2 regions of the Methylobacterium sp. EM32 genome follow, and region 1 is predicted to be linked to the other one. Evidence: riboswitches for the same ligand, from Rfam matches in the RefSeq annotation. Region 1 holds a riboswitch; the other holds the start of a gene.

Region 1 (22,126 bases):
ATGCCGTACTTCGCGCCCTCGAGGTGGAGGACGTTCATGAGGCCGATCATCGCCGCCTTGGCGGCACCGTAATTCGCCTGGCCGAAATTGCCGTAGAGGCCAGAGGACGACGAGGTGAAGACGATCCGTCCGTATTGCCGCTCGCGCATCCCGTCCCACACCGCCTTGGTGCAGTTGGCGGATCCGATCAGGTGGACGTCGACGACGCGCCTGAAGTCCGCCATGTCCATCTTGGCGAAGCTCCTGTCGGCCAGGATGCCGGCGTTGTTGACGAGGATGTCGACCCGGTTCCAGCGGGATTCGGCCTGCGCGACCATCGCCCGGACCTGATCGAGATCGGACACGTCGGCGCCGTTCGCGACGGCCTCGCCGCCGGCCGCCTCGATCTCCGCGACGACACGGAGCGCCCCGTCGGGCGGTTCGCCGCCGCGGCCGAAATCGTTGACGACGACGCGGGCGCCGCGGGCCGCGAGACCGAGCGCGTGCGCCCGTCCGAGCCCCCGGCCGGCGCCGGTGACGATCGCGACGCGTCCATCGAACCTGATGCTCATGCGTTCAACCATTCTTGCTCACGGTGATGCTCTCACCCGGGCGCGGCTCGGTTCGGATGGATCCGGGCCCTTGGTCGGCCGTCGGGTCCGGCTGGCGCGGCCGCACCCGACGGGAGGGGATGCGGGATCAGAGCTTGACCCAGGCCCCGTCGCGCTTCGACGACGCGACGCAGGCCTCGACGAAGGCCACGCCCTTGAGGCCGTCGTCGATCGTCGGATAGACGACCGCCGCGTCGACCGGTGCGCCGCTCTTCCGGGCGTCGATCGCCTGCGCCGCCTCGGAATAGATGTTCGCGAAGGCTTCGAGGTAGCCTTCCGGATGGCCGCACGGAATGCGCGACACGCGGGCGGCGGCGGGACCGGTTCCGGCGCCGGCCCGGGTGAGCAGCCGCTTCGGCTCGCCGAAGGGGGTGAACCAGAGGGTGTTCGGGTCGGCCTGCACCCATTCGATCCCGCCCTTGGTGCCGTAGACGCGGATCTTGAGGCCGTTCTCGTGGCCCGGCGCCACCTGGCTGCACCACAGCATGCCTTTGGCGCCGCCCTTGAAGCGCAGGAGCACGTGGGCGTTGTCGTCGAGCCGCCGGCCCTCGACGAACGAGTCGAGATCGGCCGCGAGGCTGTCGAGCGTCAATCCGGTGACGAAGCAGGCGAGGTTGTAGGCGTGCGTGCCGATATCCCCCGTCGAGCCGCCCGCGCCCGACTGGGCTGGGTCGGTGCGCCACACCGCCTGCTTGGCGCCGGTCTGCTCGATCGCCTCGGTCAGCCAGTCCTGCGGATACTCGACCTGCACGATACGGATCGTGCCGAGATCGCCCTTCGCGACCATCTCGCGCGCCTGCCGCACCATCGGATAGCCCGTGTAGTTGTGCGTCAGGATGAACAGCGCGTCGCTCTCGCCGGCGACCGTCTTGAGCTTCTCCGCGTCGGCGAGCGTGGAGGTCAGCGGCTTGTCGCAGATGACGTGGATGCCGCGCTGCAGGAATTCCTTGGCGGCGTCGTAATGCAGGTGGTTCGGCGTGACGATCGAGACCGCCTCGATCCCGTCCGCGAGGCCCGCCTCGCGGATCGCCATCTCCCGGTAATCGGCATAGGTGCGGTTTGGGTCGAGGCCGAGGTCGCGCCCTGAGGCGATCGCCTTGTCGGGCGTCGACGACAGGGCGCCGGCCACGAGCTCGAACCGGTCGTCCAGCCGCGCGGCCATGCGGTGGACCGCACCGATGAAGGCCCCTGCCCCGCCGCCGACCATGCCGAGCCGGATGCGCGGCGGCCGCGCCTGGTCCTGCTTGCCCTCGATTGCCATCGGACGCTCCCTTTCAGATCCCGAGCATGCGCCGGTTGGCCGCCTCGTCGGTGCCGCCGCTGGCGAAGTCGTCGAAGGCCTTGTCCGTCACGCGGATGATGTGGGCCTTGACGAACTCGGCCCCCTCGCGCGCGCCGTCCTCGGCGTTCTTCAGCGCGCATTCCCACTCGACCACCGCCCAGCCGTCGAAATCGTTGGCCGCCATCTTGGAGAAGACCGCCCCGAAATCGACCTGCCCGTCGCCGAGCGAGCGGAACCGGCCGGCCCGGGCGACCCAGCCCTGGTAGCCGCCATAGACGCCCTGCCGGCCCGTCGGATTGAACTCCGCGTCCTTGACGTGGAACATCCTGATCCGCTCTTTATAAATATCGATGTTGTCGAGATAATCCAGGCATTGCAGTACGTAATGCGACGGATCATAGAGCATGTTAGCGCGGGAATGGTGCTTCACCCGCTCCAGGAACATCTCGAAGGTGACGCCGTCGTGGAGGTCCTCGCCCGGATGGATCTCGTAGCAGACATCAACGCCGCATTCCTCGGCATGGTCCAGGATCGGGGTCCAGCGCCGCGCCAACTCGTCGAACGCGGTCTCGATCAGGCCGGCCGGCCGCTGCGGCCACGGATAGAGGTAGGGCCAGGCGAGCGCGCCCGAGAATGTCGCGTGGGCTCCAATTCCGAGATTTTTCGACGCGCTCAGCGCCATCCTGACCTGATCGACCGCCCATTCCTGGCGCGCCTTCGGGTTGCCGCGCACCTCCGGCGCGGCAAAGCCGTCGAAGCCCTCGTCATAGGCCGGATGCACCGCCACGAGCTGCCCCTGGAGATGGGTCGAGAGTTCCGTGACCTCGACCCCGTTCTGCCGGGCGATGCCGGCGAACTCGTCGCAGTAATCCTTGGACTCGGCGGCTCGCTTCAGGTCGATCAGCTGGCCGGCCCAGGACGGCACCTGCACGCCGACATAGCCCTTCTCCGCCGCCCATTTGGTGATCCCGGCCCAGGTGTCGAACGGCGCGGCGTCGCCAGCGAACTGGCCGAGGAAGATGGCCGGCCCCTTGATCGTCTTCATGGGGAAGTCCTCTTTCAGACATGAGAGCGTCGGTGTTCCGGATTCCTCGACGCCTGTTCAACTTGCTCGACAGTAGAGACATTCTCCGCGTCATTCCGGGGCCGCGCAGCGGAGCCCGGAATCCAGAACCGCGGAAGGTTCAGGACAGAGCGGACAGCGTACCGCTTCACACTGTGTCACCTGCGGTTCTGGATTCCGGGCTCCGCTGCGCGGCCCCGGAATGACCAGGAGGGGTGGAAGCCGATGGAGGCCAATCAAACAGGCTCCAAGCTATCTGCCGTGTCGGACGTAAGGACGAGGGCGAGTGCGACGCCCCTCGACGGACCGATGGACGCCGCACGTGTCAGAACGGCGAATCCGGAAAATAATAGGCCTTGGCGTTGTCCTTGGTCACCAGCGTGGCGTCGAGGATGTAGGTGCCGCTGACCGGGACCTGATCGTAGAAGTTGGCGGCGGTGAGCTGCATCGCGGTCGAGACCATCGCCGGCGGGTAGAGCACGTCGACCGGCACCATCCTGTCGCCGTCCATAACCCGCTTGATCATGTCCTTGGAGCCGGCGCCGCCGATGATGTACTTGATGTCGGTGCGCTTGGCCTGGGTGATCGCCTCCATCACGCCGACCGCCATGTCGTCGTCCTGGCACCACACCACGTCGATCTTGGGATACTTCGTCAGGTAATCCTGCATCACGCGAAACGCGTCGTCGCGGCTCCAGTTGCCGAACTGGCGGGCCAGAACCTTGACCTTCGAGCCGGCGATCCCCTTGTCGAAGCCGTCCTGGCGCTGCTGGTCGATCGGGATCGGCAGGCCGCGGATGACGACGACCTGGGCGTCCGGCGTGGTCTTGGCGATGTACCGGCCGGCGACCTCGCCCAGCGCCGGGTTGTTGCCGGCGACGTAGAGGTCGCGGATGGAATCGTCGTTGGTCGAGGGTGCGCGGTCCACCAGCGCGACGAAGGTGCCCTTGTCCTTGACGTCCTTGATCGCGTTGACGAGCGGGTCCGGATCGGTCGGCAGGATGACGAGCGCGTTCAGGCCCTGCACCGCCAGGTCCTGCACGGCATTGGCCTGCGAGGCCGCGTCCGGCGAGGTCTTGACGATGACCTTGAGGCCCGGATGCTCCTTCATCAGGAGCTTGGCGACGCGCTCGGCGTGGAAGACCACGCCGGCGGTCCAGCCGTGATCCGCCGCCGGAATCGACACGCCGATCGTCACCTTCCTGTCCTGCGCGAGGGCGGCGGCAGGGGCCAGGGCGACCGAGGCGGCCAAGGCGGCGACAAAGGCGGCAGCCGCGAGCCCGAATGGTCTTCTGAACATGGTCTCTCTCCCGGATCGGGTCTTATGGTCGAAGTCCGGGCGCGACCCTCTGAGCCCGGCCGTTGTCGTGATGAACTCGGATTATTTGCGCATCAGCGAGCGCTGCACCAGCATGGCGACGATGATGATGGCGCCCTGCATCGCGCCGATCAGGTATTCGCTGACGACGTTCGACAGGAGCAGGATGTTGCCGACCACCTCCAGGATGACCGCGCCGCAGACCGTGCCCCAGACCCGCCCGACGCCGCCCCGGAGCGCCGTGCCGCCGATCACCACCGCGGTGATCGCCTGCAATTCCCAGAAGCTGCCGGTCGTGGCCGAGGTCGAGCCGAGGCGCGGCACGTAGAGGATCACCGCCACGCCGACGCAGATCCCCTGGATCACGTAGGTGAGGGTGCGGACCCGGTTGATCGCAATGCCGGAATAGCGCGCGACCTCCTCGTTCGAGCCGATCGCGGTGACGTGCCGGCCGTACCGGGTGCGGTAGAGCACGAAGGCGCAGATCGCCGCCACCGCGAGGATGACGACGATCGGCACCGGCACGCCGAGGAAGCTGCCCGAGTAGACCGGCCGGTAGAGCGCCATCAGGTCCCGGTCGCGCACGGTGATCGCGCCGCCCTGGGACAGCCAGTAGGTCAGGCCGCGGAAGATCCCCATCGTGCCGAGCGTCGCGATGAAGGGCTCGATCCGCCCGACCGTGGTGATCAGGCCGTTCACCAAGCCGCAGGCCGCGCCGAGGGCCAGCGCCAGCGCCATCCCGAGCAGGAGTTCCGTCAGCGGGTCGGCGATGCCGGCGGCGTTGAAGAACAGGATCGTCAGGCTCGCCACGAAGGCGAGCATCGACCCGACCGACAGGTCCAGGCCGCCCGCGGTCATCACGTAGGTCGCCCCGAGGGCGATGACGGCGATGAAGGCGCTGCGGGTGACGACGTTGCCGAGATTGGCGAGCGACACGAAGTTCGGGCTGGCGAAGTAGCCGAGCACCAGCAGCAGGGCCAGTGCGACGAACGGGGCGATCGCCGCCATGTCCCAGTCCCGGGACGCTCTAGCCCGGACGGCGGGCGCCGCCTCATCGGGGCCGGAGGGAGCGGAGGTCACGCTCATGCCGCCTCTCCCGCCGTCACGCCCGTCGCCAGCTGGACGATCTCGTTCTCGGTCATGCGCTCCCCCGCGACCTCGCCGACGATCCGGCCGGACCGCATCACCAGGATGCGGTCGCAGATGCCGATCAGTTCCGGCATCTCCGACGAGACGACGACGATCGCGCGTCCCTCGCCGGCCAGCGCGGCGATGAAGTGATAGATCTGTTCCTTGTTGCCGATGTCGATGCCGCGGGTCGGCTCGTCGATGATGACGACCTTCGGATCGAGCAGCATCATCTTGGCGAGCAGGAGCTTCTGCTGGTTGCCGCCGGAGAGCTGGCCGGCCAGGATCGTCCGCGACCCGGTGCGGATGTCGAAATCGCGGATCGCCCGGTCGAGGGCTTCGGCCTCCTTCCGGCGATCGATCCGGAACCGGCCGCCGAACTGCTTCAGCGAGGCCAGCGTCAGGTTGACGACCAGATCCTTGGCGAGGAGCAGACCCTTGCCCTTGCGATCCTCCGACAGGTAGGCGACGCCGGCCTTGAGGCTCGCCTGGACATCGGTGAAGCGCACCGGGCGGCCGAACAGGCGGACCGATCCGCGCCCCGGCCGCAGGCCGACGAGGCCTTCCATCAGTTCCGTCCGGCCGGCGCCGACGAGGCCGGCGAAGCCGAGGATCTCGCCCTTGCCGAGCCGGAAGGACGCCTCCTGCGCGTGGCCCGGCACGGTGAAGCGGTCGACCTCCAGCACCGTCTCGCGGGCTGCGGCCGCATGCCGGTCCGGGTAGAGCTTCGCCACGTCGCGGCCCACCATCAGCCGCGCCATGTCCGCCGGCTGAAGCGCGCTCGCCGGATGGGACGCGACGAGGCTTCCGTCGCGCAACACCGTGACCCGGTCGGCGATGTCCTTCACCTCGGCCAGGCGGTGCGAGATGTAGAGCACGCCGACGCCCTTGCGGCGGATGGCGCGGATCACAGTCAGCAGCGCGTCCGTCTCGTGCGGGGTCAGCGACGCCGTCGGCTCGTCGAAGATCACGATGCGGTGGGGCACGAGCAGCACGCGGGCGATCTGCACGAGCTGGCGCTGTGCGATCGACAGCCGCGAGACGATCGTCCCAGGATCGAGGTCGCCGCCGAGGTCGCGGATCGCCCGGCGGGCGCCCTCGTTCATCCTCCGGTCGTCGAGGATCACGCCCCGGCCGATCTCCCGGCCGAGATAGATGTTCTGCGCGACCGTCAGGTCCGGCGCCAGGAGGATTTCCTGGTGGACCAGCACGATGCCGCGCCTCTCCGCATCCGCCGGCCCGGAGAACGACACGGCCTCGCCGTCGATCCGGATCTCGCCGCGCGACGGCGGCTGGTTGCCGGCCAGGATCTTCATGAGGGTGGACTTGCCGGCGCCGTTCTCGCCGATGATCGCCTGCACCTCGCCGGCGCGGACCGCGAGGTCGATCCTCTTGAGAACCTCCACCGCGCCGAACGACTTCGAGAGGCCGGAGGCTTCGAGGGCGGGGGCGTTCGGTGCGGGGCCGGGAGAGGCGTCGGCCGGGTTCATGTGCGCGCGTCACGGGCGGACGAGATCCGGAGCCGGTGGCGGGCTTCGTGCAGGCTACCCACGGCGGCATGGGCTGAGGGATCATGCCTCGACGCATCGGACATCGGCTTCCTCCTCCCTCAGGGCCGCCCGGACCCTCTGGCGTCTGCCCGGTTTCGCTTCGTCTTTGCCTGTCGGCTTGGTTCCGAGATTTGCATGGCGGTTTTGTTTCAGCAAGTATAAATTCGCATATTTCGCGAGTAATTCTGATATTTTTTCGCAAGACGATTGTATAATCCGCGAAATCCAGCAAATCGGCCTGCGATTGCCGATGCCACAGATCCGTGACCTGGAGCCGTTTGTAGATCATTCCGGAACCGCGCAGCGGAGCCGTATTCCAAAATCTCAGAGCTTAATTCGACCAGCCGATAAGATTGCTCCTTCCCACAACCTCATCCTGAGGTGTCAGTCGATTGAAGATCGACTGACCTCGAAGGAGACCTCCAGATAGCCCCGAGATTTCTGGAGGCCTCCTTCGAGGCTCACTGCGTTCGCACCTCAGGATGAGGTAGCGTGTGGAAAAAGAGTTTCTCGTGGTGCCGTCCTCGCGAGTCAAACAAGCTTCCGGGTCGTCCGGAACGGAGCGGAGAACGTTTCGCATTATCCCGGGCCATCCACGGTTCTGGATTCCGGGCTCCGCTGCGCGGCCCCGGAATGACGAGGGGGGTGTCAAATCCGTCGAGGCTTAATCGAACAGGTTCCGAAACGATCGTCCGCGGAGATCCGATGCCGTTCGCGTCTCCCTCCGCTCAACGCCAGCCCGCATCGACGAAGTAGCTGTGGCCGGTGCACATGCGCGCGTCGTCGGAGGCGAGGAACAGGACCAGGGCGGCGACGTCGGCGGGCTGGATCCGCCCGTCCAGGCACTGGGCCGCAACGATCTCGGCCGCGTCCTCCGGCCGGTACCAGCGCTCCTGCCGGGGGGTCTGGACGTTGCCCGGCACGATCGTGGCGACGCGGATGCCGTCGCGTCCTAGGTCGCGGGCGAGCGCCCGCGTCAGCCCTTCGATCCCGGCCTTGGCCATCTGGTAGAGCGGCAGGTCGCGCAGCCCGAGATGCCAGCTGACCGACCCGAAGTTGAGGATCACCCCGTTGCCGGCCCGCCGCAGGCCCGGCAGGGCGGCCTGGGCGGCGAAGAATACGTGGCGCAGGTTCACCGCCATGCGCTCGTCCCAGTAGGCCGGCGTCACGTCGGCGACCGGGTGGCGGTCGTCGTTGCCGGCATTGTTGACGAGGATGTCGAGCCCGCCGAGCGCCGCCTCGGCCTCGGCCACCATCGCGACGAGCGCGTCGAGATCGGTCAGGTCGCAATGGAGGTAGAGCGGGGGATGCGCCGCGCCGGGCGTCAGCCGCGCCACGAGGGCGGCGGCCGCCGCGTCGGCGATGTCGCAGAACAGCACCCGCGCGCCTTGCGCGACGAAGGCCTCGACCAGGGCCTCGCCGATGCCAGAGGCCCCGCCCGTGACGAGGACCCGCCGGGACCGCAGGCTCGGATAGGTCGCGCCCGCGGAGGATGAGGGGGATACGGCAGCGAATTCCGGCGCACGGCCGTCCCGCCGCGAAGGCGAAGCCTCGTCGGACATCGTCATGCCCCTCCCCTCGCCCGGCCTGAGCGACCGTCATCATGACCGAACGCCGTTTTGATAGCGCTCTCATTTGATAGCGCTACCATACCGCTGCCGGGCCGTGTCCTGTCAAGCGTCCCGGCGTGATCGACCGTGCGGATACGAGGCGGGCCGCCCCGCTCAGCGCGGCGGGCCGTCCGAGGCGCGGCGGATCAGGGCGTGGTCGAGGACGATGTGCGCGCGCTCCGGCTCCTGACCCAGGCGCCACGCCCGCGCGGCCTTCAGGAGCAGGACCATCGCGGCGTGCGACATCTCGCGGATCGGCTGGCGGATGGTGGTGAGCTCGGGCCAGATCGTCGTCGCGATGGCGGTGTCGTCGAAGCCGCACACCGTCAGGTCGTCGGGGACGGCGAGGCCGCGGCGCAGGGCGACCGCGACGGTCGCGGCGGCCATGTCGTCGTTGCTGGCGAAGATCGCGGTCGGCGGCTCAGGCCGGGTGAGAAGCTGCTCGGCCGCCTCCAGCCCCGAGCGGTAGGTGAACAGGCCGGGGGCGACGAGGTCGGGATCGACGGCGAGGCCCGCCTCCCGCATGCCGTCGCGATAGCCGAGGAAGCGGCGCTCGCTCGCGGTCTGGTCCGGGTTGCCCCGGATGAAGCCGATCCGGCGGTGCCCGAGCGCCGCGATGTGGGCGGTCATGGTCCGGGCCGCCGCGTAGCCGTCGATGCTGACGGCACCCGTCGCCGGCTCGGCATCCCAGGTGCCGACGCGCACCGCCGGCAGGCCCGCCTCGACCAGGGCCGCGAGCACGTCCTCCGAGTCGCACAGGGGCGGCGGCAGGAGGAGCCCGTCGATCCCGCCGGCGAGGACGCGCGCGGCGGTCGCGCCCTCCTGCCCGGGCTCGCAGATCTCGACCAGGAGCTGGGCCTGGGCCTCACTCGCCGCGGCGAGGCAGCCGACGAGGAACTCGTTGAGGTAGGCCGCGCTCGGGTTGCTGTAGAGCAGGCCGATGCGCATCTGGCTCATCCCGGCCAGGATCTGCGCGGAGATGTTGGGCCGGTAGTTCAGGGCAGCGATGGCGCGCTCCACCCGCTGGCGGGTGCCCGGCCGGACCTTTCCGTCGGCGTTGATGACCCGGGAGACCGTCATGGGCGAGACGCCGGCCTCGTGCGCCACGTCGCTGAGCGTCGGCGCCCCGGTCTGGCGCCGGGTCGGCGCCTTGCCGGCCTTGCTGTCCGATGCGGCCACGCCTCGTTCCCACTCCCTGGCTTCGCCCGCCGCAGCGGGGGCGTCCGTCACGCGGGGGTCATTCGACCATGGCGGCGTGCCGGGCGGAAGCCTCACGGGCTTCTCGTCCACGGCGGGGTGGGATCTCCGGTCCAACGAGATTTTTTATAACGCCATATTAAATTGCTCACAATTCGTTTACGAAGCCGTGCCGCACCGTTCTCCCCCGTTCGGCGCGGTCGGTGGGCCGGGCCTTCCCCCCGACGGTCCTGGCCCACCGTCACGCACTGACGGTGAGAGCGCCGGTCGAGGCGCTGCTGGATATCCTGAGCCGGCACATCCTGCGCTCGGCGGCGGTCTACCGGGAGGCGATCCGCGCGACCGGCAAGTGATGCGGCTACCCGCTGGAACGCCCGAGCCAGGGAATCAGGGGAGCCGGATCCTGGCCTTCGACCTGCGCCAGCTTGCGTATCCCCTCCTCCAGGGCCGCCCGCCGATCGTCGGTGAGCCGCGCGGCGCCGAGGGCGAGCAACTTGCGCCATTTCGGCCCGCGGCCCTGCGCCTCCGCCCAGGCCAGGCCGAGGTCGATCGTCATGCCGGCGAGCCGCTTGGCATCGATGATCGCGCTGCACTGAGCGATGTCCTTGGCGACCTTGGCCTGGTCGTGGCTCGCGCGCAGGCAGGTCACGATGAGCTTGTGGACGGCGAAGCGCTCCGGCGCCGGGACCATGACGGGGATCCCGGCATCGTACAGGGCCACCGACCGGACCGGATCCTTGACCAGGAATTCCAGGTATTTGAGGGCCTGGGCGCCCATATTCGCCATGACGCGGGACGGGTAGACCGGGCTCGCCCCGCCCTTGGCGGGCACCAGCAGCTCGACCTTGTAGCCCATCCGGTTGCGGAACCCGACCGGCACCGAGGCCTCGGCCGGATGGAAGACCGGCTCGAAGGTCGGGTCGACACTCTGCAGCAGCGCCGGGAGGTCGATCATATCCCGAGCGGCGGGGACGAAGAACTCGGCGAAATCCGCGTCCTGCGTCCGGTACTCGGCCTCACCGAGCAGGACGGCCAAGGGGCCGCTGTAGCTCTGATAGGCCAGCGTGCCGACGAGAACGACCCGGCTCCAGGCATCGACGCTGGCGAAAGCCTCCAGGATCCTGCCCTCGATCGGAGATGGTGCTGGCAGGCCGGAGTGGCGGAGCTTGCCGGCCAGCTCGCGACGAGTCCGGTAGAGATCCTTGTTGCGCCCGAAATTCTCGACGCGCCGTTGCACCTCCGGATCGTCGACGGGGCCGGCATAGATCAGCGTATGCTTGCCGGGCCTGTCATCCGTCGCCCGCTCGTAACCCTTGTGGTAGAAATACTCCCGAGTGCCGCGCTTCTGCCGGACGAAATTGCCGTTCGCGGGAAAGCGCCGGTCGAACTGGGCGTCGAATGCCTTCGAGCACAAGTCGGCGAAGGCGATCTGATCGAGGTGGGAGAGCGCACGCACGGGCCCACAGCCTTGTTACCAAAACGGTGATTTTGGTAACAAGCAACGTCCCTCCCGGCAAGCGTCTTGTTACCAAAATGACGATTTTGGTAACAAGGGATCCTCCCCCCTCCGCCCGGCCGACGCCCTGCCTCAATAGCCCTTGCCGCGGGCCGAGACCGGCCACAGCGTCTCGACCCGGCCGTTGCGCACGCCGACATACCAGTCGTGCAGGTTGCAGGTCGGGTCGCAATGCCCGGGCACGAGGCGGAGCTTCTCGTTGATCGCGAGCACGCCGTCCGGATCGTCAATGACGCCGTGCTCGTCGGAGCACTTGACGTAAGCGACGTCGCTCCTTCCATGGACCAGCGGCAGGCCGGAATCGACCGACTGGGCCTTCAGCCCGGCATCGCAGACCGCCTGACCGGGCTTGGCGTGGCTCATCACGCTGGTGAGGATGAACAGCGCGTTCTCCCACTCGCCCTGGTCGAGGCGCGCGCCGTCGCCGTCGCGGATCCGGCCGTAATCGGCGTCCATGAAGGCGTAGCTGCCGCATTGCAGCTCGGTGTAGACGCCCGAGCCGCTCTCGAACCGGTAGCTGCCGGTGCCGCCGCCGCTGACGATCTCAGGCGGCAGCCCCGCCGCCGTCAGGGCGTCGACCGTCTCCCGCACCTGCGCGATCACGGCGTCGAGGGCGGCGCGCCGCTCCGCGTAGGCTTCGAGGTGCTGCATCGCCCCCTGATAGGCCTGGAGGCCGGCAAAGCGCAGGTGCGGCGCGGCCGCGACCGCCCGGGCGAGCGCCACCGCCTCGGCCGCACTCCCGACGCCGCAGCGGCCCGCGCCGCAATCGATCTCGACGAAGCAATCGAGATCGGTGCCGTGCCGCCCGGCCGCCGCCGAGAGGTCGGCCACGTTGGCGGGGTCGTCGACGCAGACGGTGACCCGGACGCCGTAGCGCGGCAGCCGCGCCAGGCGGTCGATCTTGCCTAAGTCGCGCACCTCGTTCGAGACCAGGATGTCGGCGATCCCGGCGCGGGCGAACACCTCGGCCTCCGACACCTTCTGGCAGCAGACGCCGACGGCGCCGCCGAGTTCCTGCTGCAGGCGCAGCACGTCGACCGACTTGTGCATCTTGCCGTGGGCGCGGTGGCGCATGCCGTGGGCGCGGGCGTAGTCGCCCATCTTGCGGATGTTGCGCTCCAGCGCGTCGAGATCGAGGACCAGGCAGGGCGTCTGGATCTCGTCCTCGCGCATCCCGGGCAGGGCCGGGACGTCGTAGCCGACCTCGAGGCCGGCGAACGGGTCGGCGGCGAGCGGGGCGTTCCTCACGGCGGCGGTCATGGCACTCGGCTCCTTCGGCGCCGACGACTGTTCATCGCCGAAGGCAGGATGTCGAGGGCGAAGACCCCGGGGCGGGCCGGGGGCGGTCGCCACCCGGCCGCCTCACTCAAACCGCGAGCGCTTCGGCCCGCGTCTCGGGCGTGGCGAGCATCGCGGCGACGCCGACGAGGCTCGTGGCGATGACGTAGTAGGCGGGCGCCAGCGGATCGCCGGTGACGCCGATCAGCCAGGTCACCACGAGCTGCGTCGTGCCGCCGAACACCGTGACGACGAAGGCGTAGGCCACTGAGAGGCCGGCGCTGCGCACGCTGCGCGGCAGGAACTCGGGGATCGCCACCAGGCTCGCCGCGCCGCTCATCGCGCCGAGCGTCGCGATCAGGGCCGACATGCCGAGCAGGGTCGCCGGGCCGGGATGCTGCGTCATCAGCAGGAAGGCCGGGTAGGCGGCGGCGAGCAGCAGGACCCGCGGCACGATCATCACCCGGCGCCGGCCGTACCGGTCCGCGAGCACCCCCGCCAGCACCGAGAAGACGAGGACGCAGAGCCCGACCACCGCGGTCGCTGCGATCGACAGGCTCGCCGGCAGCTTCAGCGTCGTGATCGCGTAGGTGGTCATGTAGTTGCTGACATAGGTCGAGACCGTGCCGCAGAGCAGGATCGGCACCATCAGCGCCAGCTTGCCGCCGTGGTCGCGCATCAGCCGCGAGAGCACCGCGCCGGTCGTCGCCTCGGCGTGGCCCGCGCCCTCGCCGGCGGTCTCCGGCATGGCGCGGCGGATGTAGATCCCGACCGGGATGATGAGCAGGCCCAGCAGGAACGGGATCCGCCAGCCCCAGGACTGCATCTGCTCCGCCGTCAGCGCGAGCGACAGGGCGAGGCCGATCGCGCCGGCGGCGAGCGTCGCGAGGCCCTGGCTCGCCAGCTGCCAGCTCGCGTAGAGGCCGCGCTTGCCGGGCGGCGCGCTCTCGATGAGGTAAGCGGTCGAGGGGCCGACCTCGCCGCCGAGCGCGAAGCCTTGGATCAGGCGCCCGACCACGATCAGAACCGGGGCGGCCATGCCGATCGTGGCGTAGCCCGGGGTGAGGGCCAGCATCAGCATGCCGACCGCCATCAGGCCGATGGTCAGCATCATCGCGGGCTTGCGGCCGGCCCGGTCGGCATAGGCGCCGATGAACACGCCGCCGATCGGCCGGGTGACGAAGCCGACCCCGAAGGTCGCCACCGAGGCGAGCAGGCTGATCCAGGCGTCGCCGGAGGGGAAGAAGGTGCGGCCGATCGTGACAGCGAAGAAGGCGTAGGTGGTGAAGTCGTAGAATTCGAGGGTGTTGCCGATGACGGCGGCGACGACGCCGCGCCGGCGCGCGGCGTCGTCCGAGACGGGAGCCGCCGCGTCGGGCAGAGGCGTGAGCAGGGCGGCGTTCGTGGCAGTGTTCACGGGCGTTCCTCCGGCCGCGTCGCGGCGCATTTGTTGTGATTCTTGCGGTGTCGTTGTCGCGCGGATGATCCTGCCCGCGCATGATTCGCGCAGGCATGTTTCGGCTTGATGCCTGGCCCGCGTTGCGCCGTGCAGCAAGCCTCTCGTGACAGGCAGACGGCGCCCCGCACCGGGATGCCGGACGCGCCTCTCCTGGGTGCACAAGGCTGTCCGGGGAAAGAAGTGGCGCGGATATTCTCCTCTCCCCGCGGGCGGGGAGAGGGCCGAACCCTCGTTCAGGGGGTTCGGCAAGCCCGAAGGGCGGGGGTGAGGGGGTGTTTCCGGAGGAGCCTCACTCGTCGAGACCCCCTCACCCTCGCTCCGGCTTAGCCTCCGCTTGCTGCGTTCCCTGAACGGGAACACAGCCCTCTCCCCGCCCGCGGGGAGAGGAGAAGTCCCGCGCTCTTCGCTTTCCCCGGACAGCCCTGCCTGGCGTGGGGCCCGCGAGCGGGCTCAGGCGGCGAGCCGGCGTCCCTCGACCGGCAGGCCGCCCTCGACCGCGTCGGCGGCGATCTGGGCGGTGGCGGCCGACAGCGTCCAGCCGAGATGGCCGTGCCCGGTATTGTAGAAGATGCCCGGCTGCCGGCCCGGTCCGACGCGCGGCAGCATGCCGGGCATCATCGGGCGCAGGCCGGTCCAGGCCACCACCCGGTCGGTCGCCACGCGGGGGAACTGCTCGCGCGTCCAGCGCACCAGCGGCTCGATCCGGTCGTGCCGGATGTCGCGGTTGAACCCGTTGAACTCCGCCGTGCCGGCGACGCGGAACCGGTCCCGCCCGAGGCGGCTCGTCACGATCTTCGTCGCGTCGTCGAGGATGCTCACCTGCGGCGCCGCGTCCTGGCTCTCGGGCGTGTGCAACTGCACGGTGATCGAGTAGCCCTTGACCGGATAGATGTTCAGGCGGTCGCCGAGCCCGGCGGCGAGGTCCCGGCTGGCGCAGCCGGCGCAGATCACCACCCCGTCGACGTCGAGCGGCTCACCCATCGCGACCGGCGCAGCCCCCTCGTCGCGCGAGGCCGGCCGCCAGCGGATGCGCCAGCCCGCGCCCGCCGGCACGATCGCCTCGATCGCGGCATCGTACAGGAAGGCGACGCCGCGCCGGGCGCAGGCCGCGGCGAGGCCGCGGGTGAACTTGTGGATGTCGCCGGTCGAGTCGGAGGGCGTGAAGAAGCCGCCGTGATACTGGCCCTGCAGGGTCGGCTCGATCTGCCGGATCTCCTCGGGCGTGACGGGATCGCGGGCGAGCCCGCCCTTGCGCAGGAGCGCGTTGACGGCGAGCGCCTTCTCGAAGCCGGCCGCGTCCCGGTAGAAGTGCAGGATGCCGCGCTGCTCCAGGTCGAAATCGATGCGCTCCCGCTCGGCCATGGCGAGCATCTGCCGGCGGGCGGCGAGCGCCAGGCGCACGGTCTCGACCGTGTTGGCCTCGTAGTGCCGGATCTGGCCGATGAACTCGGCCATCCAGGAATACTTGTGCCAGCTCGGCTTCGGGTTGACGAGGAGCGGCGCGTCGCGCCGCATCATCCACTTGAGACCCTGGAGGATGGTGGCCGTCTTGTTCCAGACCTCGGCGTTGCTGACCGAGAGCTGGCCGCCATTGGCGAAGGAGGTCTCCATGGCGGCGTAGCGGTGACGGTCGAGGACCGTGACGTTGTAGCCGCGCTCCATGAGCGCATAGGCAGTGGTCACGCCGGTGATGCCGGCGCCGATGACGGCGATGTGGGGCATGGATCTGGATTCCGTGAATGAGCGCGAGTGGCGGCGGGCTGACCCCGCCGATGCGCCCCCTCTGTCACGGTACCTGAGAGCGTCGTCCGCCCGCTGGCGCAGGCAGACATCCCCTTCGGTGGACGGCCTGTTTCAGCCGCCTCTCTCCAGAGCGTCCTGACGATACGGTCCTTTTGCCTGAGAGTTTCCGGGGCGGTTGCTCCGTCGGCGTCGAGGCGGCCTGAAGCCCCTCGATCTCTCCCGCATCGTCGTAATGGACCTTGAAAGCCTTAGCCGTAGCCTGTCCGTTCGTCAAGTCGCTTGTCGACAGCGTCCTGATCAATGGTGGACAAATCCAGGATGTTCGCGGCCTTAGTCAGTCCTAGATCTCGATGGCCGTGCGCCTGTCTAGCGCAAATCCGTCGCCTTCTCGGCAGCCCGGACGTCGGTGGGTCGCATCGCCCGCGCGCGTCCGGCTTCCCGGTCTGGTCTTCTCCTGATCGGTCTCCTCCCGGGCGAAATCTGGCCGGCCTGCCTTCCCCTGTCAAAGACCGATCAGGAACACTATTATTCCTGGCAGGAATGATCCCGTCCCCTCAGGCGACCGCCGCGCGCTCGCGCTCGCGCTCGCGCTCGCGCACGTCGCCGACGACGCGGGCGCGGACGCGGCGGGCGCCGCCGGGCAGGTAGGCGATCGGGATGTCCTCGACCTCGATGACCTTGAGGCTGCCGGGCTCGGCCCCCGCCTCGACCGCCCGGCGCTCGGCGATGCCTTGCGCCTCGGCCAGCGCCGCATCGCGGGAGAGGTCGGAGAAGATCTGGTCGACCTCGCCCGAGATCTGCGCCATCGCGGCGCCGAGGGCGTTGGCGACGCCGGCATGGGCGACGCGCACGACCTCGCTCACGCCGGCGAGGCGGTCCGGGATCAGGAAGGCGCCGCCGCCCACCGCGACGAGGTCGGTCGCGCTGCCCGAGGTCTTCATCCGGTCGACGCCCTCCTCGACCATGCCGGCGATGCGCGCCAGCATCGCGGCGACGAAGGCGGGATCGAGGTGGCGCACGCGGTCCCGGTCGCCGATCTCGACCCGGCCCGCCGCGACCGCGATGTCGGTCGCCGTCAGCGTGTCGCCGCCGAAGACCAGCGCCTTCTCGGTGATGCGGTAGCCGACGGAGCGCGGTCCGATCGTGCCGGTGGCGGGATCGATGATGGTGCCGCCGCCGAGCGCCATCGGCAAAAGGTCGGGCATGCGGAACAGCGTGCGCACGCCCCCGATCGCCACGACGTTGTTGGCCTCGCGCGGGAAGCCGTGGACGAGCGAGCCGACGTCGCTCGTCGTTCCGCCGACATCCACCACCATCGCGCCGTCGCGGCCCGACAGGAAGGCGGCGCCGCGCATCGAGTTGGTGGGGCCCGAGGCGAAGGAGTGGACGGGGTTGGCCGCTGCCACCTCGGCGAGCACGACGGTGCCGTCGTTCTGGGTCAGGAAGAACGGCGCCGCGATGCCGGAGGCGGCGAGCGCCTCCTCGAAGGCGGCGACCGTCCGGACTCCCAAGGATTGCAGCGCGGCGTTGAGCAGCGTAACGTTCTCGCGCTCCAAGAGCCCGATCCGGCCGAGGGTGTGCGAGAGCGTGATCCGCGCCCCCGGGATCACGTCGCGGACGATGTCCGCCGCCTCTTCCTCGCAAGATGCCGTCAGCGGCGAGAACAGGGCGGTGATGCCGACCGAGGTGATGCCCGCGTCGCGGATGCGGGACGCCGCGTCCCGGATCGCCGCGCGGTCGAGGGGGACGAGCTCGCGCCCGTCATATTCGTGGCCGCCCGCCACCATGACCGACAGCGGATCGACCGCTTCGCGAAGATCGTCCGGCCAGTCCACCGTCGGCGGCAGGGAGCGGGCGGCGGGCAGCGCGATGCGGATCGCCCCGACCCGCTCGAGCCGCGCGCGCTCGACCACCGCGTTGGTGAAGTGCGTCGTGCCGATCATCACGGCGTCGATGCCCTGGAGCGGGACCGCCGCGCCGAGGTCGCGGATGGCCGCCCGCACCCCCGACATCACGTCGGCGGTGGTGGGCGTCTTGACGGCGCCGAGGACTTGGGTGCCGTCGATCAGCACGGCATCCGTGTTGGTGCCGCCGACGTCGATGCCGATGCGCTTCATGAGGAAAAGACCGAGGTGAAGTCGATGTCGTAGCCGAAGGCCCGCGGGCCGACATGGGCGAGACCCTTCGGCGACAGGAGGATGTCGGGTGCGGGCAGGGCCACCACCGTCACGCGCTGGCCGTAGCGCGCCGTCTCGGTGCCGATCGCCTCGCCCGAGACCGTGTCGAGGACGCAGATCAGGTCCGGCGTCATCACGACCGGCACCCCGTCCCGGAAGCCGACCGCCCACTCGTTCTGGAACGCCAATTCCATGCGGCTGCCGGCATCGTCGCCGAGCCCGTCGATGCGGGCTGAGCCGCGCAGGAAGCCCCCCGTCGCCGTGCGGTCGATGTCGCCGATCTTGCCGCGGAACAGCACCTTGCCGCCCTCGTGCGCCACCACCGCCGCCACCGGGTCGGTATGGGCGGCCCGCGCTTCCAGCACCGCCCGGCCGAGGCCGGTCGCCTTGGTGACGGTGTCGAGGACGCCCCATTCCTTGACCTCGCGCCCGGTGCGGGGCGCCTTGCAGGTGGCGGCGGTCGAGCCGACCTCGGTGCAGGCCTTGCGGGAGATGCGCTCCATCCAGGTCCAGGACGCGGCGCGGGCCACCACCACCTCGTTGTCGCGGCAATCGACGAGGGTCAGCGGATACATCTGGAGGTCGCCGATGGCGAAGCTCGTCATCTGCGCCTCCGGATAGGCGCGCCCCATCGCGTCGGCATCGACCACCGGGATGTCGAGATGCGCCGCCGCCAGGAAGGGCGAGACGGCGTTGCCGCCGCCGATCTCGACGCTCATCACGGCGCGGAAGCGCTTGCCGGTGACCTCCTCCATCAGCCGGACGGCGCGGGCGAGGTGGGCCGGATCGACGAGGCGCTCCTGGCCGACGAGGGGGGCGCCCATCTTCGAGACGACCGCCACGTGGTCGTCGTCGTCGAGCGCCCGCGGGTCGATCAGCCGGCAGCGTTTGCCCTCGGCGTAGAGGGTCTTGAGGTTGAGCTCGGCGAGATACGGGCTGCCGCCGCCGCCGGTGCCGAGGATCCAGGCGCCGATGCCGAGGGGCGCGATCTCCTCGGGCTCGAATTCGCGGATCATGACCCCTCCTCACTGATGGGCCGCGAGGGTAAGGTCGGGCGCGGGCCTCGCCTATCCGGAGAGGCCCCTACCCGGGATCGGGCGGGAGCGGGTTCTTCGTGGCGGGTCGCCTCAAGCGCGTGGTGTTCATCGAGGCCGGCCAGAGCCCGCGGGACGACATCGTCCCGGAGATCCTGCTGCAGCTGAACGGGCCGGTCGAGCCGGTCGAGCGGGGCGCCCTCGACGGGCTGTCGCCGGCCGGGATCGCCGCCCTCGTGCCGGGGCCCGGCGAGGCGTCGCTCGTCACGCGCCTGCGCAGCGGCGAGGACGTCGTCGTCTCGAAGGCGGCGGTCGGCGAGCGCATGGCGGGGATCCTGGCCTCCTTACGCCCGCGCGAATTCGACCTCGTGGTGATCCTCTCGACCGGGCTGCTCCGCGACTTCGACAGCCCGACCCCGATGGTGAACGCCCAGCGCGCCATCGAATCCGGCATCCGGGCGCTGGCGGCGGAGGAGCAGCGCCTCGGCATCGTGCAGCCGATCGCCCGCCAGATCGAGGAGGTCCAGCTGCCCACCCTCGCCGATTACCCGGTCAGCGTCACCCACGCGATGCCGGGCGACCGCGACGCGCTCGCCCGCGCCATCGTCGATCTCGGCGGCTGCGAGGTGATCGTGCTGAACTCGGTCGCCTTCGACGAGCGCGACCGGGCGATCGTCGCGCGGGCGACCGGTCGCCCGGTGGTGCTCGCCCGCCGCATCGTCGCCGGCGCGATTCGCCTGTTGCTCGACCAGGGCGGCGAGCCCGCGGGCGAGCCGCGCGGCGGGCCCGCCGATTACGGCGAGCGCCTCGCCCGGCTGACCCCGCGCGAGCGCCAGGTCCTGTCGCTGATGGCCGAGGGCCTGACCTCGAAGGCGATCGGCCGCCAGCTCGCGATCAGCCCGAAGACGGTGGAGATCCACCGCTCCAAGGTGATGAGCAAGATGGAGGTGGGTTCGCTGGGTGCGCTGATCCGGCTGGTGATGGCGTCGGAGGCGCCGAACTCCTAGAGCATTTTTCCGACGAAGTGGATACCGGTTCGTCGTAGAAAATGCGGCAAAATCAAAAACCTAGAGAGCTTCGCGATTGCAACGCGATCGTGAAGTGCTCTAGAGCATGATCCGGCGAAGCGGATACCGACTCACCGCAGAAAACAATGAGAGCCTGTTTGACTGCTGGGTGAATTTTATCCCACCCACGACCTCATCCTGAGGTGTCAGTCGATTTTCAATCGACTGACCTCGAAGGAGGCTCCCAGACGTCTCTCTGATCCCTGGAGGCCTCCTTCGAGGCTCACATCGTTCGCACCTCAGGATGAGGCCGTGGGTGGGAGAAGGAAAATGTCTTTTGGTACTGGCTTCGCAAGTCAAACAGGCTCTGAAGCAGTAACGACCTGGGGCGCTTCCCGATTGCACGTGATCGGGTGATGGCCTGGGACGCGGATCCGATGGCCCGGCAGTGCGGAGGGGGCACTGTCGACCGCCAATATCGCCGATCCCCTCACATCACGGATGGGCTGCACGCGCTGACGGGGCAATGCTCCGCATCGCGAGCCAGCAGAGCAAGCCAAGACCGAGCATCGTCCCGTCGAAGACGAGAAACAGACCGTCCGAACGGCCGACCGTGATCGCGTCGAGAACCGGGATCGCCAGATAGAGCGAGCCGGTGGCGCCCAGCGTCGCGCGCCAGGCCGAGGCGGGTGCGAGGAGACAGGGCGCGAGCGCCGTCAAAGCCCAGGCCCCGAAGAAGAGCCGAACCTCCCAGGCCGCACGATCCGCCAGTTCGACCGGCAATCCCCGGTTCGCCAGGAAATAGACGGCGATCCCGGCAGGCAGCCCGACGATCACGCCCAGGTTGAGGCCCCGCACGAGGCGCACGGCCGGCGGCGGCTCCTCGCCGGTGCCGGGCAGGCGTGCGCGGGTCCAGAGCACGAGCCCGGTGGCGATCATCGCTGCACCCATCGCGCCGCAGAGGGCGTAGAGCGCGCGCAGAGCGGCCCCGGCGAAATCGGCCTGATGGAGGCCGCTTACGGTGAAGTAGGTCCGGGCGGCCGACCGCAGCTCACCGGTTGCCGCGACGAACGCGCCGGTCGCGCCGTCGAACGCGATCTGCGGGTGGTGGTGGGCGATCCCGTGCGGCGGCTCCATCAACACCGTGACCGTCGCGGCCGCGTCGCCGGGCTTGTCGATCACCAGGTGCTCCGGCGGCGTGCCGGCGCGCCGCGTCGCGTCGGCGACGATCGGGGCGAGCGGCGCGAGGGCGGCCGGCCGGCCCGTGGCGGGCCGGGGGGTCGTCGCCGTCAGTCCGAATTCCTGTGCGAAACGCAGAGTGTCACCGCGATAGACCGCCGCCACCCCCCACGGCATCAGCGTCAGGGAAAGGAGGACCAGGCCGCTGTAGGAGACCATGATGTGGTAGGGCAGCGCCAGGACGCCTAGGACGTTGTGGGCGTCGAGCCAGGCGCGACGCCCGCCTTTCGCGGGCCGGAAGGTGAAGAAGTCGGCAAAGATCCGTCGATGCGTGACGATGCCCGTCACCATCGCCACCAGCATGATCAGGGTGGCGCTTCCGACGATCCACCGCCCCCAGAGGGGCGGCAGGTGCAGCTCGTAGTGGAAGCGGTACAGGAACTCGCCGCCCAGCGTCTCGCGCACCGTCACGGGGGCACCGGTTACGGGGTCTAGGAGCACGTTCTCCCGGGAGCCGCCCTTGCCGCGCCATTGCAGGCCGATCGAGGGTTCCCCGGCATGGGGCAGGCGCACGAACCATTGCCGCGCATCTGGCGCGCGGGCGGCCAGAGCCGCGGCCGCCATGTCGGCCGCGCGACCCGGATCGACCTCGCTCTCCGCGCCGAGCTCCGGCCGCATCCAGCGGGAGATGTCGGCCCGGTAGTAGCTCGCGGTGCCGGTGACGAACACCGCGAACAGGAGCCAACCGGCGACGAGCCCCGCCCAGGCATGCAGCCAAGCCATTGATCGACGGAAGCTGCCCCTCACGCCACCGCCCCCTGGTCACGGCAACGATCCGACTTCGTCAAGTGCAGGACATGCCAGCAATGGACGGAGCCAGTCGTCACGCCATACTTTTGAATCGTTATGATTATGGTTTGTGTCGTAATTATCACAAGCCGGGCTCCCAACAGCTTAATGTAGAGATCGGTATTGCTGATGTAAGCGCTTCGCGC
Region 2 (9,211 bases), on a different contig from region 1:
GCCTGCAGGGCCGAGACCGCCTCGGCGCCGTCGCCCGCCACGCTCACGGCGTGGCCGCGGCGCTCCAGGATGGCGCGGGCGATGTCCTGGTTGATCGGGCTGTCCTCGACGAGGAGGACCTTGGCCGGCCGCGCGAGCGGCGCGAGCGGGGGCCGCTCCCGGGCCGGGTCCTCCTCGGCGGCGGCGGCCAGCGGCACGGTGAACCAGAAGGTCGAGCCGGCGCCCGGCCGGCTCTCGACCCCGATCTCTCCGCCCATGGCCTCGACCAGCTGCCGGCTGATCGCCAGGCCGAGGCCGGTGCCGCCGAAGCGGCGCCGGATCGAGCCGTCGACCTGGCTGAAGCGCTGGAAGAGCTGCCCGAGCCGGTCGGCCGGGATGCCGATTCCGGTATCGCTGACCGCCACCCGCAGGGCGTGACGCCCGCATGTGAGCGGCGTGCTCGCGAGGTGCAGGGTGACGCGTCCCGCCGGCGTGAACTTGATCGCGTTGTTGACGAGGTTGAGCAGCACCTGCCGCAGCCGGTCCGGGTCGCCGACCAGGCGGGGCGCGAGGCCCGGCGCCGTCTCGACGGTCAGTGCCAGGCGCTTGGCGTCGGCCGCGGTCCGGACGATCGCGACCGCGCCGTCGGCCAGGGCCGCCGGTCCGAAGTGCTGCGGGTCGAGGTCGATCTGCCCGGCCTCGATCTTCGAGAAGTCGAGGACGTCGTTGACCACCGTCAGCAGGGCCTGGCCCGCCTCCTGGATCCGCGCGGCGCTGCGGCTCTGCGCCGGCGACAGGTCGCCCGCCCGGACCAGCAGCTCGGCGTAGCCGATCACGCCGTTCAGCGGCGTGCGGATCTCGTGCGACATGGTGGCGAGGAACTCGGTCTTGGCGGCGCTCGCCGCCTCTGCCTGGCGCTGCGCGGCTTCGGCCTGGACCCTGGCCGCCTCGGCGACGCGGTTGGCCTCCAGGACGGCGAGCTCGCGCCGCTTGCGCTCTGTCACGTCCGAGACGGTGCGGATCGCCCCGCCCTCGGCGAGGCGCACGGTGCGCACCTCGAGCACGGTGCCGTCGGGCCGCGTGCGCTCGTAGACCGGGGGGGCACCGAGGAGGTCGCCCGTGAGCGCGAGCCAGGGCGCGCGCTCCGCCGCGGCGTCGCCGAACTCGCCGCTCGCGCTCTGCCAGGCGACGAGCTCGGCCAGGGTCGGGTGGCCGTGGCGGTACTCCGGCGGCAGGCCGAGGAGGTCGATCGCCCGCTCGTTGCAGAGCTGGACGATCCCGGCGGCGTCGATCAGCAGCACGCCCTGGTCCATGTTGGCGAGCGTCGCGTCGAGCAGGGCCTTCTTGCGCCGCAGGGCCGCCTCGGCGGTCCGGCGCGCCGTGATGTCGGTGAGGGTGCGCAGCACGCCGCCATCGGCGGTCGGGGCGTTGTGGACCTCCAGGATCGTGCCGTCCGGCCGCGTGCGCTCGTAGCGCTCGCCGATCACCGCGAGGTCGCCGACCGCGATCGCGTGCTCGAAGGCCGGATCGACCCCCGCATATTCCCCCGCGGCCGTCAGGACCCGCCGCATCTCCGCCCGTGACGGCCGCGCCGCCAGGAAGGCCGGGTCGAGGTCGAGGAGCTCGGCGAGCCGGCGGTTGGTGACCGCGACCCTTCCTTGCGCGTCGACCATGATCAGGCCCTGGTCCATCGCGTCGAGGGTCGTCGTGAGCACCGCCTCCTTCGCGACGAGCTCCCGGGTGCGCGCGGCGATGCGGTCCTCGAGGTCGGCGTTGCTCTTGCGCAGGGCGTCCGCCTGCCGCTGCAGGATCGCCGAGGTCTGCGCCAGCACCGCCCCGACCTCGTTCACCTCCCGGATCGGCGTCACCGGCATCCGCAGGGCGACGCCGCGGCTGAGGTCGTCCGCCGCCCGCGCCAGCAGCGCCTTGGCGAGCAGGATCCGGCGGCCGACGAGCAGCGAGGCGATCAGGGCGATCAGCGACAGGCCGAGGATCACCGGCGCCAGCACCAGCACGGAGGTGACGAAGGGCGCCCGCAACGCCGCCTGCTCGATGCCGATCGTCACCACCCAGCCCGAGAGGGCGGAGCGGTGATGAGTGCCGAAGACCGGGATGCCGCTGAGGTTGTGGCCCCACCACTGCCCCGTCGTCCCGGAGACCGAGCGGAAGCCCGGCAGCGGCTTGCCGGCCGCCGCCGCGGTGTCGACCGATCGGCCGATGATGATCCCGTTCCGGTCGGCGACCGAGCCGGAATAGGGCGCGGAAATGCCCGCGCCCCGCAGGAACTCGCCGAAGAGCGGCGCCGGCAGGGTGGCGTTCAGGAAATAGGCGAGCGCCCCGCCGTGCCGCACCGGCACCGTGACGACGACGATCGGCTGGCCGGTGACGGTGCCGGCGACGAGGTCGGAGATCGCCGGCGCGCCGGTCTCCCGCACCACCCGGTCGTTGTCGATGACCGCCCGGGGCAGGGGGGCTCCCCAGGGCAGCCGCGTGTTCACGCGCTGCTGCCCGTCGGCGTCGCGCAGCACGATGTTGATGCCCTGCAGGCGCACCAGCTCCCGCGCCTGGCGGTCGAACCGGGCGAAATCCCCGTTCTCCAGGGCCGGCGAAGTCGCGAGCGCCTGCAGCATCGCGATCTGGCCGCTGAGGAAGCGATCGATCTGCTCGACCGCGTGGGCGTTGAGGGTCGCGGTCCGCTCCTCCATCCGCGCCCGCTCGGCCTGGACCCAGTGATGCGCGATCAGCCCGATGATGAGCAGCGCCGGCACCAGCAGGGCGACCGCCAGGGCCGCGACATGCGTGCGCAGCAGGCGCGCGCGGAACCCGGACGGCCCTGCCTCGCTCGCCCTGCACTGTTCGTAATCGGACACTCGTCTCTGCCGGTCAACCCGATCTTGCGCCCGCCGCAAGCCATTCGCCTGTACGGTAGAAGATTGAAGAACGGTGTCCTTGGTAAGGCAATAACGGTTATGCGTCGCCTGATCTTCGGGATCTGGCATGTGGCGTGCGAACTAATCCACTCGGCGGGACGGTATAGGCTGTATGACTAGTCCGAACGTCGATCCGAAAGCTGTTGCGAAACGTGGTTAGATTTCTCGGCAGTATTGCCGCCCTCGGTGTCATTCCGGGGCCGCGCAGCGGAGCCCGGAATCCAGATACTCAGGTGGTTGAGGAGGGGGCGGAACGCGTCTCGCCTTACTTTGAACATCCGGCGGTTCTGGATTCCGGGCTCCGCTGCGCGGCCCCGGAATGACGCGGCGGGTGACAATATTGCTGGCTCGATCGAAAAGGCTTCCGGTCCGAGCCCCGATTCAATCCAAGCCCCGCCTCAATCCATGTCGCGGCTCGAATCCCCGCCGTCGAGCCCGCCCTCGAGATCGTCCTCGGCCTCGGCGTCGGATTCGTGCGCCTCGAGGCCGGCGGCCTCGGCGAGGTTGCGGGTGGCGCGGCGCAGGAGCTTGCGCAGGCGCCGGCGCTCCTTGTTGTCGAAGCCCTCCAGCATCTCGGCCTCGATCTCGTCCCAGAGGCCCTCGATCGCCGCGGCCTTGGCCAGGCCGGCCTCGGTCAGCCGCACCCGGACGATGCGGCCGTCCCCGGCCTCGGTCCGGCGCTCGACCACCCCCATGGCGGCGAGCCGCGTGATGGTCTTCGAGGCGGTGGGCGGGCGCACCCGCAGGGTGGCGGCGAGGTCGCCCATGGTCATGGTACCGGCCGCCGCCAGCGCCTGCACCACCTGCTCCTGCCCGGCGAAGAGATCGAGCTCCGCCAGGCGGTCGCCGATGCGGCCGCGATGGAGGCGGGCCGCTTGCATCAGGGCCCAGCCGACGCTCTTGGCGCCGGGGGGGCGGAGGCGCTTGGCCGCCCGGCGCGGCGCATCCACGGCCGAAGCCTGCTCGCTCGCTGCCATGGCACCCGCCCCCGCTCTCGAGACAAATCCTGCCGCGCGTGCATCATGAGAGCAAGGGCGGCAGGCCGGGCGCCGAGTGGCGCCCTCAACGGCGCACATGCCAGCCGGCCTGTGACGGCTGGATGACGCGAAGGTGAAGAACTTGCGCCGGTTTCGGCCGGTCCGTCCGCGGCTTATGGTGCGCGCCACCATCAACGGGAGTGACGCCATGCCGGCCCGGCCCTGGGGCGACCTGACCACCGAGGAGTGCCGCGACGGCGCGTTGACGGCCACCGTGGCGGTGCTGCCGGTGGCGGCCGTGGAGCAGCACGGCCCACACCTGCCCTTGTCCACCGACGTCGTCATTGCCGAGGGCTACCTGGCGCGGGTTGCCGACCTCGTCCCCGACGACCTCGACGTGCGGGTGCTGCCGGTGCAATCCGTCGGCCTGTCGCCCGAGCACGGGGATTTTCCCGGCACCCTGACGCTGAGCCCTGAGACGGCGCTGAAGGCCTGGACCGAGATCGGCGACGGGGTGGTGCGGGCGGGCTGCACCCGGCTCGTCATCGTGTCGTCGCATGGCGGCAACAGCGCGCTCATGGACCTCGTGGCCCTGTCCTTGCGCGGCCGGCACGGCATGGTGGCGGTCACCACCGCCTGGAGCCGCTTCGGCACCCCGCCCGGCCTGTTCCCGGACGAGGAGGTGCGCCACGGCATCCATGGCGGCGGGATCGAGACCGCCCTGATGCTGGCTTTGCGCCCCGACCTGGTGCGGCGCGCGGCGATCCGCGACTTCGTGCCGGCGAGCCGCGCGATCGAGCGCGACTACACCCATCTGCGCGCAGGCCGCCCGGCGGCGCTTGCCTGGCACGCGCAGGACCTCAACCCGGCCGGCGCCATCGGCGACGCCCGCCTCGGCACGGCGGAAGCCGGCCGCGCCCTCCTCGACCACGGCGCGCGCGCCTTCGTCGAACTCCTGTGCGACGTCGCCCGCTTCCCCGGGCCGGCCTCGCGCCGGGCGGAGTGATACACTATATCACCCTCGCGGCGCCTCCCGGCGCCCGGCTCACCAGCGAACAGACGGCCCCGCATGTCCGACAAGATCCCCGTCACGGTGCTCACCGGCTATCTCGGCGCCGGCAAGACCACGCTCCTCAACCGCATCCTCACCGAGCCGCACGGCAAGCGCTACGCCGTGATCGTCAACGAGTTCGGCGAGATCGGCATCGACAATGACCTCGTGGTCGGCGCCGATGAGGAAGTGTTCGAGATGAACAACGGCTGCATCTGCTGCACCGTGCGCGGCGACCTGATCCGGATCATGGACGGGCTGATGAAGCGCAAGGGCAAGTTCGACGCGATCATCGTCGAGACCACCGGCCTCGCCGACCCGGCGCCGGTGGCCCAGACCTTCTTCGTCGACCAGGATGTCGGCGAGGCCGCCACCCTCGACGCCGTGGTGACGGTGGCCGACGCCAAGTGGCTGTCCGAGCGCCTGAAGGACGCCCCCGAGGCCAAGAACCAGGTCGCCTTCGCGGACGTGATCCTGCTCAACAAGTCCGACCTCGTCGACGCGGCCGGCCTCGACGCCGTCGAGCGCCAGATCCGCTCGATCAACCCCTCCGCCGAGATCCACCGCACCCAGCACTGCGCCGTGCCGCTCGAGACCGTGCTCGACCGCAAGGCCTTCGACCTGTCCCGCATCATCGAGGTCGAGCCGGACTTCCTGGAGGAAGGGCACCATCACCACCATTCCGACGAGATCCAGTCGATCTCGGCGCGGCTTCCCGGCGCGGTCGATCCCAACAAGTTCATGCCCTGGATCTCTGACCTGACCCAGGTTCAGGGGCCCGACATCCTGCGCTGCAAGGGCATCGTCAGCTTCCCCGACGAGCCGCGCCGCTTCGTCTTCCAGGGCGTGCACATGATCCTCGACGGCGACCTGCAGGACGAGTGGAAGCCGGGCGACCCGCGCGAGTCCCGCGTCGTCTTCATCGGCCGCCACCTCGATCCGGAGGCGATCCGCAAAGGGTTCGAGGCCTGCCGGGCCTGAGCGGAGCGACCGGTCCCCGCTCGAACGGGACTGGTCGATCCCGGCTTGCCCGGGAGCGACCGAACTTTGCGGTTTCGCGACGTTTGGCGCTTCCCGCCCCCGTACGGCCGTGCTACGGGCTAGGCCGTACGTTGACGATTGCGGGAGAGACCGGCGCCATGCCGGCACCGAAGGGGAAAGGCGTGCCAGCCGTGCTGCGCGCTGAAGCTCTCAGGTAGAAGGACCGCGACCGAGAGGGCCCGCTGGAGCGGGCGCGCGACGCCTGCCGATGGAGCAAGCCGGGTCATGCGCCCGGCGAATCTCTCAGGCCATCCGAATAGAGTTCCAACCTTTGTCATCCGCCGCAAGACCGGCGGGAAGGATGGAACACGTGTCGGCCCAGAAGACCTCCTTCGATCTCATCGTCCTTGGCGCCGGCGTCGTCGGCGCCGCCACGGCCTACTGGGCCGCCAAGGCCGGCCTGTCGGTCTGCGTGATCGACCGCCAGAGCGGCGCGGGGCTTGAGACCAGCTACGCCAATGGTGGCCAGATCTCGGTGAGCCACGCCGAGCCCTGGGCGAATCCGAGCGCGCCGCTCAAGGCGATGAAGTGGCTGTTCGACGCGAAGGCGCCGCTGCTGTTCACGCCACGCCTCGACCGGCACCAATGGTCGTGGATCGCCGGCTTCATGCGCAAATGCACCCCGGAGCGGGCGCGCCGCAACACCGTCGAGATTGTGCGGCTCGGCGCCTATAGCCGGGCCAAGCTCCAGGAGATCCGCGCCGCCGAGAACCTGGCCTACGCCGAGAAGACGCTCGGCATCCTGCATTTCTACCGCGACGCCAAGGAGTTCGAGGCAGCCAAGCCCGTCGCCGAGCTGATGCGCCAGCACGGCTGCGAGCGCCGGGTGGTCTCCCTCGACGAGGTGCTGGCGCTCGAGCCGGCCTTCGCCCACGCCATCGACGACGTGGTCGGCGACCTACACGGCGGAGGACGAGAGCGGCGATGCCCGCGCCTTCACCCAGGCGCTCGCCGCCCGCACCGCCGCGATGGGCGCGACCTTCCTGTACGGCTCGGAGGCGACGCGCCTGCTGCTCTCCCCCGAGGCGGACCGGATCACCGGCGTCGAGGCGATGGTGGCGGGCGGCCACCAGCGGCTCACCGCCCCGAACGTCGTCGTCTCCCTCGGCTCGTGGTCGGCGCTCTTCCTGCGCCGCTACGGCGTCAACCTCGCGATCTACCCGGCCCAGGGCTACTCGGCCTCGATCCCGATCGAGGGCCATAACGGCGCGCCGCAGGTCAGCCTCACCGACGACGAGTACAAGCTGGTCTACTCGAATCTCGGCACCCACCTGCGGGTCGCCGGTACCGCCGAATTGTCGGGCTACACCCGCCACCTCGACGCCGCGCGCATCGCGGCGATCCTGGAGAATGCCCGGCGCACCTTCCCGAATGCCGGAAACTTTTCCGCCGCCACCGCCTGGAGTGGCCTGCGCCCGACCACACCCTCGAACGTGCCCTATCTCGGCCGCACCGGGATCCGGGGGCTGGTGCTCAATACCAGCCACGGCACGCTCGGCTGGACCATGGCAGCCGGCTCCGGCCACATCGCCGCCGACCTGGTGACCGAGCGCGAGACCGAGATCCCGGCGCCGATGGCGGCGTGAGCGCGCCGGTCCCCGGTGCGGGGCATCGGGAGCCGGTGTTCCCTCAGTGATCGAGGAGGCGCCCCGACAGGTCGGTGTACTCTTCCTCGCCGATGCGGCCGGTGACCGCCAAGTCGTCGAGCCGGCACGGAACCCAGCCTCGCTCGACCTCGCGCTCGTCCTCGTCGAGCCCGGCGAGGGCCGTCGCTCGGGTCAGGCCGAAGCTACCCCGGTCGCGTTGACGCTCCCGGCGTTCGAGGATGGGCTTGGCCCAGCTCGGGCATTCGCCCGCCGGGCGGGCTTCCCGCTGCTTGACGACCTGCAGCACTTCCACGCCGCGTTGCCGCGCCGCCGCTCGGGCCCGGTTACGGTCCTCGTTCGTCTCCGTGTGCCAGCCGAGGCGTGCGAGGTGGGCGCGAAGGCGGTCGAACACGTCCCGATTCGGTTGCCGATCGATCGTTGCGACACGATCCCGGAAGCCAGATATCTGCTCGTCGCGCAGGTGCCCGCATTGCTGCCAGAACTGCGCGAGCTGACCGTGCCACCGCGCCTCGACCTCGCGCGCCTGCGCCTCGTCACGGATCGTCTCGCTCGTTCCGTCGGGGAGGACGACCGTTCCCACCCCGAATTTGACTTCGGGAAGGGAGAGCGGGTCTTGGAGACAGGCGATCGATTTCAGCAGCGAGATCACTTCAGACGCTTCGTCGTCCGGCCACGTGCCTTCGAATTCCCGTAAGTAATAGTCGTGGTAGCTCTCACCCCGTCCGCGAAGGTCCGCGACCAGGTGAGCCGCCTGGCGGTCGCCGCACATCCACGCCCGGCCGCTGCGATCTTCGATGAAGGTGCGGTTCTGAAAGATCGCGTAGATCGCCTGCGCGAACCGATCGTTCTCCAGGGCAGCCAGGAAGTCGGGGTCGCGGGCCAGCACGGCCTCCAGGTCGGACGGGTCCGGTGCCGGCGGCTCGTAGACGGGCTGGACGCCGTCGTGGAACGCGACGTCGTCCTCCTTGATCTCCATCGTCCCGTAGGTCCAAAGCCGCGGCCCCGACGCGCGCCGCCGCCACCCATGGTCCAGAGTATGGACGATCACGCCCCGGGAGCCGTCCGGATAGCGCGCGTTGAGCGCACCATTGGGTCTGCCAAGCGACCAGAGCACGAAGGCGGGGCCGCGCCGCGTTCGACAGCAGAACTCTCCAACCCACCGGTCGCTCCCAGGCATCCTGGTGCTCGGCATGCTCCGTCCCGGGAGATCCGCCCCATCCTCCAGCAGGGGGTGCATCGCTTCCAGGCGATCCTCTAGAGTATCCATCATCGTCGCAAGCTGCTCGTCCGGATGAGCGCTCCTCGATAGCGTCGATTGCAGGCCTCTTCCAGCGGGTCTCGGCGGCCCGCGCGCTCCGAACGCTGCGGCACGTTCGGCTTCGACGTCTGGGCGGGGATGACATAGCCTCTCACCTGGGCGCGTGTTCGAAGCGGGTGCGCTTGGCTCGAGCCGGCGTCGGAGCCGGCCGGATCGATGTTCAGTTGCGCCTTACCGCACCGTCACCTGATCCTTGATCTTCTCGTAGGTCGCCCGGCTCAGCACCCGCTTCGACAGCAGGTCGCCCGGCGCGGAATAGGGCCGCTTGGCGATGATCGCCCGGCCGATCATCCCGCCGCCGCGCAAGG

Evidence for each region. Region 1 has a riboswitch for glycine ahead of ABZT49_RS00120 (D-amino acid dehydrogenase). Riboswitches for the same ligand answer to the same signal wherever they lie in the genome.
Region 2: linked by a shared signal. The riboswitch ahead of ABZT49_RS21030 (D-amino acid dehydrogenase) and the one ahead of ABZT49_RS00120 (D-amino acid dehydrogenase) in region 1 are both predicted to bind glycine.

What each region holds. Positions count from the first base shown of each region.
Region 1 is NZ_JBEXZS010000001.1:25,063-47,188, reverse strand. It holds gene ABZT49_RS00180 (SDR family NAD(P)-dependent oxidoreductase) at 1-551, opposite strand, end outside; gene ABZT49_RS00175 (Gfo/Idh/MocA family oxidoreductase) at 679-1,851, opposite strand; gene ABZT49_RS00170 (sugar phosphate isomerase/epimerase) at 1,865-2,917, opposite strand; gene ABZT49_RS00165 (substrate-binding domain-containing protein) at 3,261-4,235, opposite strand; gene ABZT49_RS00160 (ABC transporter permease) at 4,317-5,339, opposite strand; gene ABZT49_RS00155 (sugar ABC transporter ATP-binding protein) at 5,336-6,871, opposite strand; gene ABZT49_RS00150 (SDR family oxidoreductase) at 7,660-8,499, opposite strand; gene ABZT49_RS00145 (LacI family DNA-binding transcriptional regulator) at 8,656-9,720, opposite strand; gene ABZT49_RS00140 (hypothetical protein) at 9,942-10,091, shown strand; gene ABZT49_RS00135 (GSU2403 family nucleotidyltransferase fold protein) at 10,097-11,194, opposite strand; gene bhcC (3-hydroxy-D-aspartate aldolase BhcC) at 11,327-12,514, opposite strand; gene ABZT49_RS00125 (MFS transporter) at 12,621-13,949, opposite strand; gene ABZT49_RS00120 (D-amino acid dehydrogenase) at 14,442-15,713, opposite strand; glycine riboswitch at 15,773-15,865, opposite strand; glycine riboswitch at 15,869-15,966, opposite strand; gene ABZT49_RS00115 (hydantoinase/oxoprolinase family protein) at 16,289-17,851, opposite strand; gene ABZT49_RS00110 (DUF917 domain-containing protein) at 17,848-18,927, opposite strand; gene ABZT49_RS00105 (AroM family protein) at 19,026-19,952, shown strand; gene ABZT49_RS00100 (PepSY-associated TM helix domain-containing protein) at 20,448-21,938, opposite strand.
Region 2 is NZ_JBEXZS010000159.1:1,270-10,480, forward strand. It holds gene ABZT49_RS21010 (PAS-domain containing protein) at 1-2,849, opposite strand, end outside; gene ABZT49_RS21015 (MarR family winged helix-turn-helix transcriptional regulator) at 3,308-3,886, opposite strand; gene ABZT49_RS21020 (creatininase family protein) at 4,095-4,892, shown strand; gene ABZT49_RS21025 (GTP-binding protein) at 4,956-5,918, shown strand; glycine riboswitch at 6,050-6,154, shown strand; partial or broken gene ABZT49_RS21030 (D-amino acid dehydrogenase) at 6,280-7,564, shown strand; gene ABZT49_RS21035 (hypothetical protein) at 7,608-8,561, opposite strand; partial or broken gene ABZT49_RS21040 (helix-hairpin-helix domain-containing protein) at 9,075-9,211, opposite strand, start outside.